DNA from 2 places in the Photobacterium sp. GB-50 genome. Region 2 is predicted to be linked to the other one. Evidence: predicted binding sites of a transcription regulator. Region 2 holds the regulator's gene; the other holds the start of a gene.

What was found. Region 2 encodes CRP, which controls carbon source genes, mostly activating them, when cyclic AMP is high. Its sites were predicted from a motif close to TGTGANNNNNNTCACA; they were not measured.
Region 1: nagE (N-acetylglucosamine-specific PTS transporter subunit IIBC) is a predicted target of CRP. The motif match lies at 2,227-2,242, and genes of this name have one in related genera.

The regions. Positions count from the first base shown of each region.
Region 1 covers NZ_PYNX01000001.1:373,147-376,796, forward strand. Annotated here, with positions in the region: gene C9J41_RS01590 (beta-N-acetylhexosaminidase) at 1-446, opposite strand, end outside; gene nagE (N-acetylglucosamine-specific PTS transporter subunit IIBC) at 617-2,107, opposite strand; gene nagB (glucosamine-6-phosphate deaminase) at 2,365-3,165, shown strand; gene nagA (N-acetylglucosamine-6-phosphate deacetylase) at 3,184-3,650, shown strand, end outside.
Region 2 covers NZ_PYNX01000009.1:17,152-20,801, forward strand. Annotated here, with positions in the region: gene C9J41_RS12740 (phosphoribulokinase) at 1-736, shown strand, start outside; gene C9J41_RS12745 (OsmC family protein) at 806-1,210, opposite strand; gene crp (cAMP-activated global transcriptional regulator CRP) at 1,590-2,222, shown strand; gene C9J41_RS12755 (hypothetical protein) at 2,411-2,593, shown strand; gene C9J41_RS12760 (DUF1338 domain-containing protein) at 2,649-3,437, opposite strand; gene astD (succinylglutamate-semialdehyde dehydrogenase) at 3,482-3,650, opposite strand, start outside.

The DNA of each region.
Region 1 (3,650 bases), on a different contig from region 2:
GCACGAGGCATGTAATCATTTTCAAATAAAGTCCAATATTCACCGATGTAAGGGATAACAACCTTTTCACCTTCAGCAAAACCATCGAACTTATCTGTTGGCTCTAGTGTGTGTAGATCACCTGTTACATGAGTAACTTTGAATTGATCATTCTGCACTTCTAGGATTTGACGAATACTGCTGAAGTAAATTTTCCAATCTTTATTCGTCACCGCTGGACCTTTATTTTCCAGCGTTAAATTAATCAAATCACATGATGCCCATTCCGCACCCAGTGTTTTACATGGCAAGCCTTCTTCTGCACCGTGCTGAATAGCGACTTCGTAGTTAAGATCTAGGTTTGACGCTAGGTTATTTACTACAGTTTGATCATTGTTTCCTTTACTTGCACAACCCGTCACCGCTAATGCAATAAAAGATGCTAACGCCGTAAGTTTAATAGTCATGATATATTCCTTTCTCCCGATATCTCTCTAAAAAAGTGAAGAGAAAATCAATACGAGCCCAAACGTTGGGTACTCAAAATGCCGGCCCTATCATTCCATGTTTGAAAATAATAAGGCCGGTTTTATTAAAGGTCTTGCGGTATTACTTAATTACTGAAGAATTCAGGTAATTATGGAAGTTTTACAGAAGATAGATCTTCTGACGCTGGGATTTTCTTCATTTCGCCAGCAACAATTTCAGCTAGAGGGCCAAGGATAACCTGAAGGTTATTTGAACCTAGTTTAACTACACCCATCGCACCTAGTGCTTTTAACGTTTTCTCGTTAGCAAGACTGCTGTCTTTTAGCGTTAGGCGTAGACGTGTAATACAAGCATCAATGTTCTCTAGGTTACCGTGACCACCCAGTGCTTTTAAGTACTGCTTCGCTAGCTCGCTAGTTTCTGCAGAACCTGCAACTGATGAAGTCTCTTCTTCGTCGTCTTCACGGCCAGGCGTTTTAAGGTTGAACTTAACAATCGCGAAGCGGAATACAAAGTAGTAGATGAAGAAGAATGCAATACCTTGAACAATCAGCATATACCACTGAACAGCTAGTGGGTTGCGTGATGACAAGAACATATCAACTAGACCTGCAGAGAAACCGAAACCTGCAATCCACTGCATAGATGCTGCGATGTATACAGATAGACCCGCTAGTGCTGCGTGAATTACGTACAGTACTGGTGCTAGGAACATGAATGCAAATTCTAGCGGCTCAGTAACACCTGTGAAGAATGATGCAAAACCAGCAGCTAGTAGTAGAGATGCTACGCGCTCTTTATTCTTCGCTTTCGCAGTGTGGTACATCGCAAGTGCCGCACCTGGTAGACCAAACATCATGATTGGGAAGAAACCAGCTTGGTACATACCAGTGACACCTGGAGTTGCTGTACCTTCAGCGATTGATTTCGCGCCGCCTAGGAAGTTAGGAATATCGTTAATACCTGCTACGTCAAACCAGAATACTGAGTTTAGTGCGTGGTGAAGACCTACAGGAATCAATAGACGGTTGAAGAATGCGTATAGACCCGCACCTACAGAACCCATACCTTGGATGCTTTCACCAAAATGTACTAGACCGCCGTAAATTGATGGCCAAACAACCATCAAGATACCTGCAATAACGATACCAGCAATAGATGTTAGAATTGGTACTAAACGCTTACCACTAAAGAACGCTAGTGCTTTGTGTAGTTCTACGTTTGAGAAACGGTTGTACAACTCAGCTGATACGATACCGACTAAGATACCTACGAATTGGTTATTGATTTTACCAAATGCAGCTGGAACTGCGCTTGGGTCAATACCTTGGATTTGCGCGACTGCACCCGGTGCAAGAAGCGTTGTTACCACAAGGAAACCTACAAAACCAGAAAGTGCTGCTGCACCATCTTTATCTTTAGACATGCCGTATGCAACACCCACTGCAAACAGTACAGACATGTTATCAATAATTGCCGCACCAGCCTTGATCAAGAAAGCAGCTAATGCAGAGTTTGCACCCCAGCCGTTCGGATCAATCCAGTAACCGATACCCATTAAGATTGCCGCTGCAGGAAGTACTGCAACTGGCACCATTAATGCCTTACCTACTTTTTGAAAATATCCAAGAATATTCACCCTTAGTTCCCCCTATGGTTTTCTTAGATGTAATTAAATAACTGTTTATAAGCTATCTGTATTAAGTTATTCGCAGTTTAAGAAATTAATTTCGCCCCGCAAATTAAAAGCTCATCATTTGTGATCTCAATCACCGACGGAGGTTAGAACTGAGTGATTTTGCTAGCTCGATCATAAAACTTATTTTATCATTCGAAACAAAGGCGCTATGTCGCTAAGATTTTTCCTGTTTTAACTTTCTTCAACGAGGTATCAACGTGAGACTAATCCCGCTAAATAACGCTAAAGATGTTGGTTTATGGTCAGCTCGCTACATCGCAGATCGTATCAATAAATTCGAACCATCAGCTGAGCGTCCATTTGTATTGGGTCTACCAACTGGTGGTACACCACTTGCAACTTACAAACGTCTTATCGAGCTATACCAAGCTGGTGAAGTAAGCTTTAAACATGTTGTTACTTTCAACATGGATGAGTACGTAGGCATGCCTGCAGATCACCCAGAATCATACCGTAACTTCATGTACAACAACTTCTTCAACCACGTTGACATCCAAGAAGAGAACATTAACCTTCTTGACGGTAACGCAGAAGATCACGTTGCTGAGTGCCAACGTTACGAAGATAAGATCAAATCTTACGGTAAAATCAACCTATTCATGGGTGGTGTAGGCAACGACGGCCACATTGCTTTCAATGAGCCAGCATCATCATTAGCATCTCGTACACGAATCAAAACACTAACGCACGAAACGCGTATTGCTAACTCTCGCTTCTTCGATGGCGATATCAACCAAGTACCTAAGTACTCGCTAACTATCGGTGTTGGTACTCTGCTTGATTCTGAAGAAGTCATGATCCTTATCACTGGCCACAACAAAGCACAGGCACTACAAGCTGCGGTTGAAGGCAGTGTCAATCACCTATGGACAGTATCTGCACTGCAGCTACATCCTAAATCAATGATTGTTTGTGATGAGCCATCAACTCAAGAGCTAAAAGTGAAGACCGTTAAGTACTTCCAAGAACTAGAAGCGGAAAATATTAACCACCTTTAATCCTATTAAGGAATATTCATGTACGCGCTTACCAACTGTAATATTTTTACCGGTAGCGAAGTGCTGAATAACCACGCCGTCATTATTGACGGCGTGAACATTCATGCAATCTGCCCGATTAATCATTTACTCGATGGCATCGACACTATCGATCTTCATGGTGCAAACCTCTCTCCTGGCTTTATTGACTTACAATTAAATGGTTGTGGAGGGGTGATGTTCAACAATGAAACCACCGCCGAAGCCATTGATATTATGCACCAAGCCAACCTAAAATCAGGTTGTACTAGCTTTCTCCCTACGCTTATCACCTCCCCCGACGAAGACATGAAACGTGCAGTTTCAGCTATTCGTGACTATCAAGCAAAATACCACAATCAAGCATTAGGCCTACACCTAGAAGGCCCTTATATTAATGTTGTAAAGAAAGGGGTTCACCGCCCGGATTTCATTCGTCCAGCGAGTGACGATATGATTGCGTTCTT
Region 2 (3,650 bases):
TCGCTATACCCGCCCTGAAATGGACACTGAGATCCGCAAAGCTAAAGAGCAAGGTCGACATATCAGCTATTTTGGCTCAGAAGCCAATGACTTTGCCCAATTAGAGCAATTTTTCAAACAATATGGTGAAGATGGCACTGGCCGCTTTCGCCGTTATCTACACACATTTGACGAAGCCGTACCCTACAACCAAATGCCCGGAACGTTTACTCCGTGGCAACAGTTAGCAGAAAACACTGATTTACTCTTTTATGAAGGCTTACATGGTGGGGTTGTCGATGGCGAGATCCATGTCGCACAGCATGTTGATCTTCTTATTGGAATGGTACCCATTGTTAACTTGGAGTGGATCCAAAAAATTGTTCGTGACACGAGAGATCGAGGGCACTCTCGCGAAGCGGTGATGGAGTCAATCGTTCGCTCCATGGACGATTACTTAAATTATTTAACTCCGCAATTTTCACGCACACATATCAACTTTCAACGTGTACCAACCGTTGATACCTCAAACCCGGTGAGTGCCAAAGGGATCCCAAGCTTAGATGAAAGCTTTGTTGTGATCCGATTTCGCGGTTTAAATAATGTCGATTTTCCGTATTTACTTTCCATGATCCAAGGCTCATTTATGTCACGTCATAACACGCTTGTCGTCCCTGGTGGAAAAATGAGTTTTGCAATGGAATTGATCATGCGCCCCCTTATCGAGAAACTGATTAATACAGGGAAAATCAGTTAAGTTTGCACAAACGAAAATAAATAGAAAAAAGGTTGGCACAAACACCAACCTTTTTCATCTCAATCATTATTAAGCAGTGATGATTTCATACGAATGAGTCAACTTAACCTTTTCAGCAATCATCAAGCATACAGAGCAATATTTCTCTAAAGAATCAGCAATGGTGTTAGCCACTAAGGTTTCATTTAAATCAAAACCTGAAACAATAAAATGCAAATTGGCTGCGGTAAACAAACGTGGCGCTTGCTCTCGACGCTCAGCTGAAATAAGAACCTCACAACCCACAATATTTTGCGCTTGGGATTGTAAACCACTGACAACATCTACTGAGCTACACCCTCCCGCCGCCATTAATACCAATTCCATTGGACTTGGAGCTTTATCCCCTCCATTACCATCCATGACTACACTATGACCGGAGCTAGATTGACCTAAAAAAGTCATATCTTCTACCCATTTTACTCGGGACTGCATCGCTTAATCCTTATTCAAACGCCCAATAATTGTCTCTAGTCTTATTGATTAAATAATGAATGTAAATCCTAATTCTCCGCCTTAATAACAACTTTTTTCCTCTCTAAAAATCGTCGTAATAATCATTACTTATCGCACCACTTAAAATTATCTCGCCGCATTGTGATCCTGTGCACAGTTATCCATATGAAATGAACGAATCTACTAGATCAATATCAAGAAAAAGGCGCAGAAAAAGGATACACTCTAACTTATTCAAGTTAGCTTGCAGCCCAGCGGCTGAATGGATACCCTATCAGTAGGCAGTTTTTTTTCTCGTGATAAAAGTTAGAAAAGAAACCAATGCTGTTGGGCAACAAATGCAGAGGAAGTTAGTAATATGGTTCCAGGTAAACCGCAAACAGATCCAACTTTAGAGTGGTTTCTTTCCCATTGTCATATTCACAAGTACCCATCGAAAAGTACGCTGATCCACGCAGGTGAGAAAGCAGAAACGTTGTACTACATTGTGAAGGGTTCTGTTGCTGTACTAATCAAGGATGAAGAAGGTAAGGAGATGATCCTTTCTTACCTAAACCAAGGTGACTTTATTGGTGAGCTTGGCTTATTCGAAGAAGATCAAGAGCGTACTGCTTGGGTTCGTGCGAAAAGTCCTTGTGAAGTAGCAGAAATTTCATTCAAAAAATTCCGTCAGTTAATTCAGGTTAACCCTGATATTCTGATGCGCTTATCTGCTCAAATGGCAAGTCGCCTACAAGTGACAAGCCAGAAAGTAGGTGATTTGGCATTCTTAGACGTTACAGGTCGTATCGCACAGACATTGCTAAATCTTGCAAAACAACCAGATGCAATGACGCACCCTGATGGCATGCAGATTAAGATCACTCGTCAAGAAATCGGTCAAATTGTTGGCTGTTCTCGTGAAACAGTGGGTCGTATTCTGAAAATGCTTGAAGAGCAGAACCTTATCTCTGCTCACGGTAAGACGATTGTTGTTTACGGTACGCGTTAATTTTTAACGTCTTTAACCGTACGAAAAAAGCCGCACACTGTTGCGGCTTTTTTATTTCTTATTGATTAATAATCCCCCCATAAATACCTTTAAAAAGTGTGTCATTAATGCCATTAATTAATTTGTATTGCTCAAATTAAATGCTAAATTCAAGCAATGAATGGAGTTCATCTTTTTTTGGTTTTTATATGGATATTGAACGTTTTGCCCCGAATAGCTACACCACTGTACCTGGTGCTATCGCTCCTCAACCTACAACTATTGAGATGACAGGCTTTAGTGACCGTCGTTGTTATTTAGAACAGCAAACAGGTTTACGTCGCTGTCCTGTTGAAGACAGTGGTATTTGGGGATCGCCCCTCGATAATTAACAGATTTAAAAAAAAGCAGCCAATTGGCTGCTTTTTATTGCCTTGTTTACACTGTTCAAGAGTTATAAGTACTTTCAAAGATCTTATCTGCCGAAGCTTCAACAAATCCGGTATAAATCTCACCATCAGGCTGTAAATAACGTTTAGCAAACTCATAAAATCCGCCAGAGACCAACATCTCACCATCAGAAAACGTGACCATGACTTTATCAGCCATGGTTGCTGATTGCTCTAACATCACAGTAGGATCGCCTTTTACCGCACCTCCCGCCTGATTAATGTCAAAACCACTTGATTCGAGAAAATGGTTCACTTCAGAAATTTCATTAAATTGCTCAAGCTGATTAATATCAATAGTAAAATGATTAGCACCAAAACCATGCGCTGCCACCCACCCTGCATATTCACTTTCTGCATTTAAAAACTGATAACTATCACGGCTTAATTGCCATGGTTTACCTTGAGAAAGAAAAGCAGGATCAGCAAAATAAGCATCATCAACTTGATCGACAAGCTGACGTACTTCTGTTTGTAACTCTGTTGAACATAATCCTAATTGCAGTTCACTAATAAATACTTTAGGCGCAGCAGGATCGGGATGTTCAAAGTGCTCTGCATATAACTTTTTCGCTTTGAAATGATATCGACCTTTGGGTTTATAACCTACCGCAATAAAAGGGGCCGCTAATCTTGCTAAACCACATTTCGGTAGTGCAAAAGTACGCAACGCAATATGATCATTTCTAAGTGGCGCATCTTCGGTAAGTAATTGCCGAATATTCAGCGCTGAAGGGCATAATCGCTGAGTATAATCTTGCCATAACGCGGTAAATAATTGTTCCATGCTGCACAATCCTTACTGTAAGTAATACAGTGAACCTATTAGTCTCAGAGTGAAATACCCGGAGATAACTGCTCAGGTAAGCATGTTGCCTCACCTTCCATTGATGCCATTGGGTAAGCACAATAATCAGCAGCGTAGTAAGCACTTGGGCGTAAATTACCAGATGCTCCTGGGCCACCAAACGGTGCATCTCCACTCGCTCCCGTTAACTGG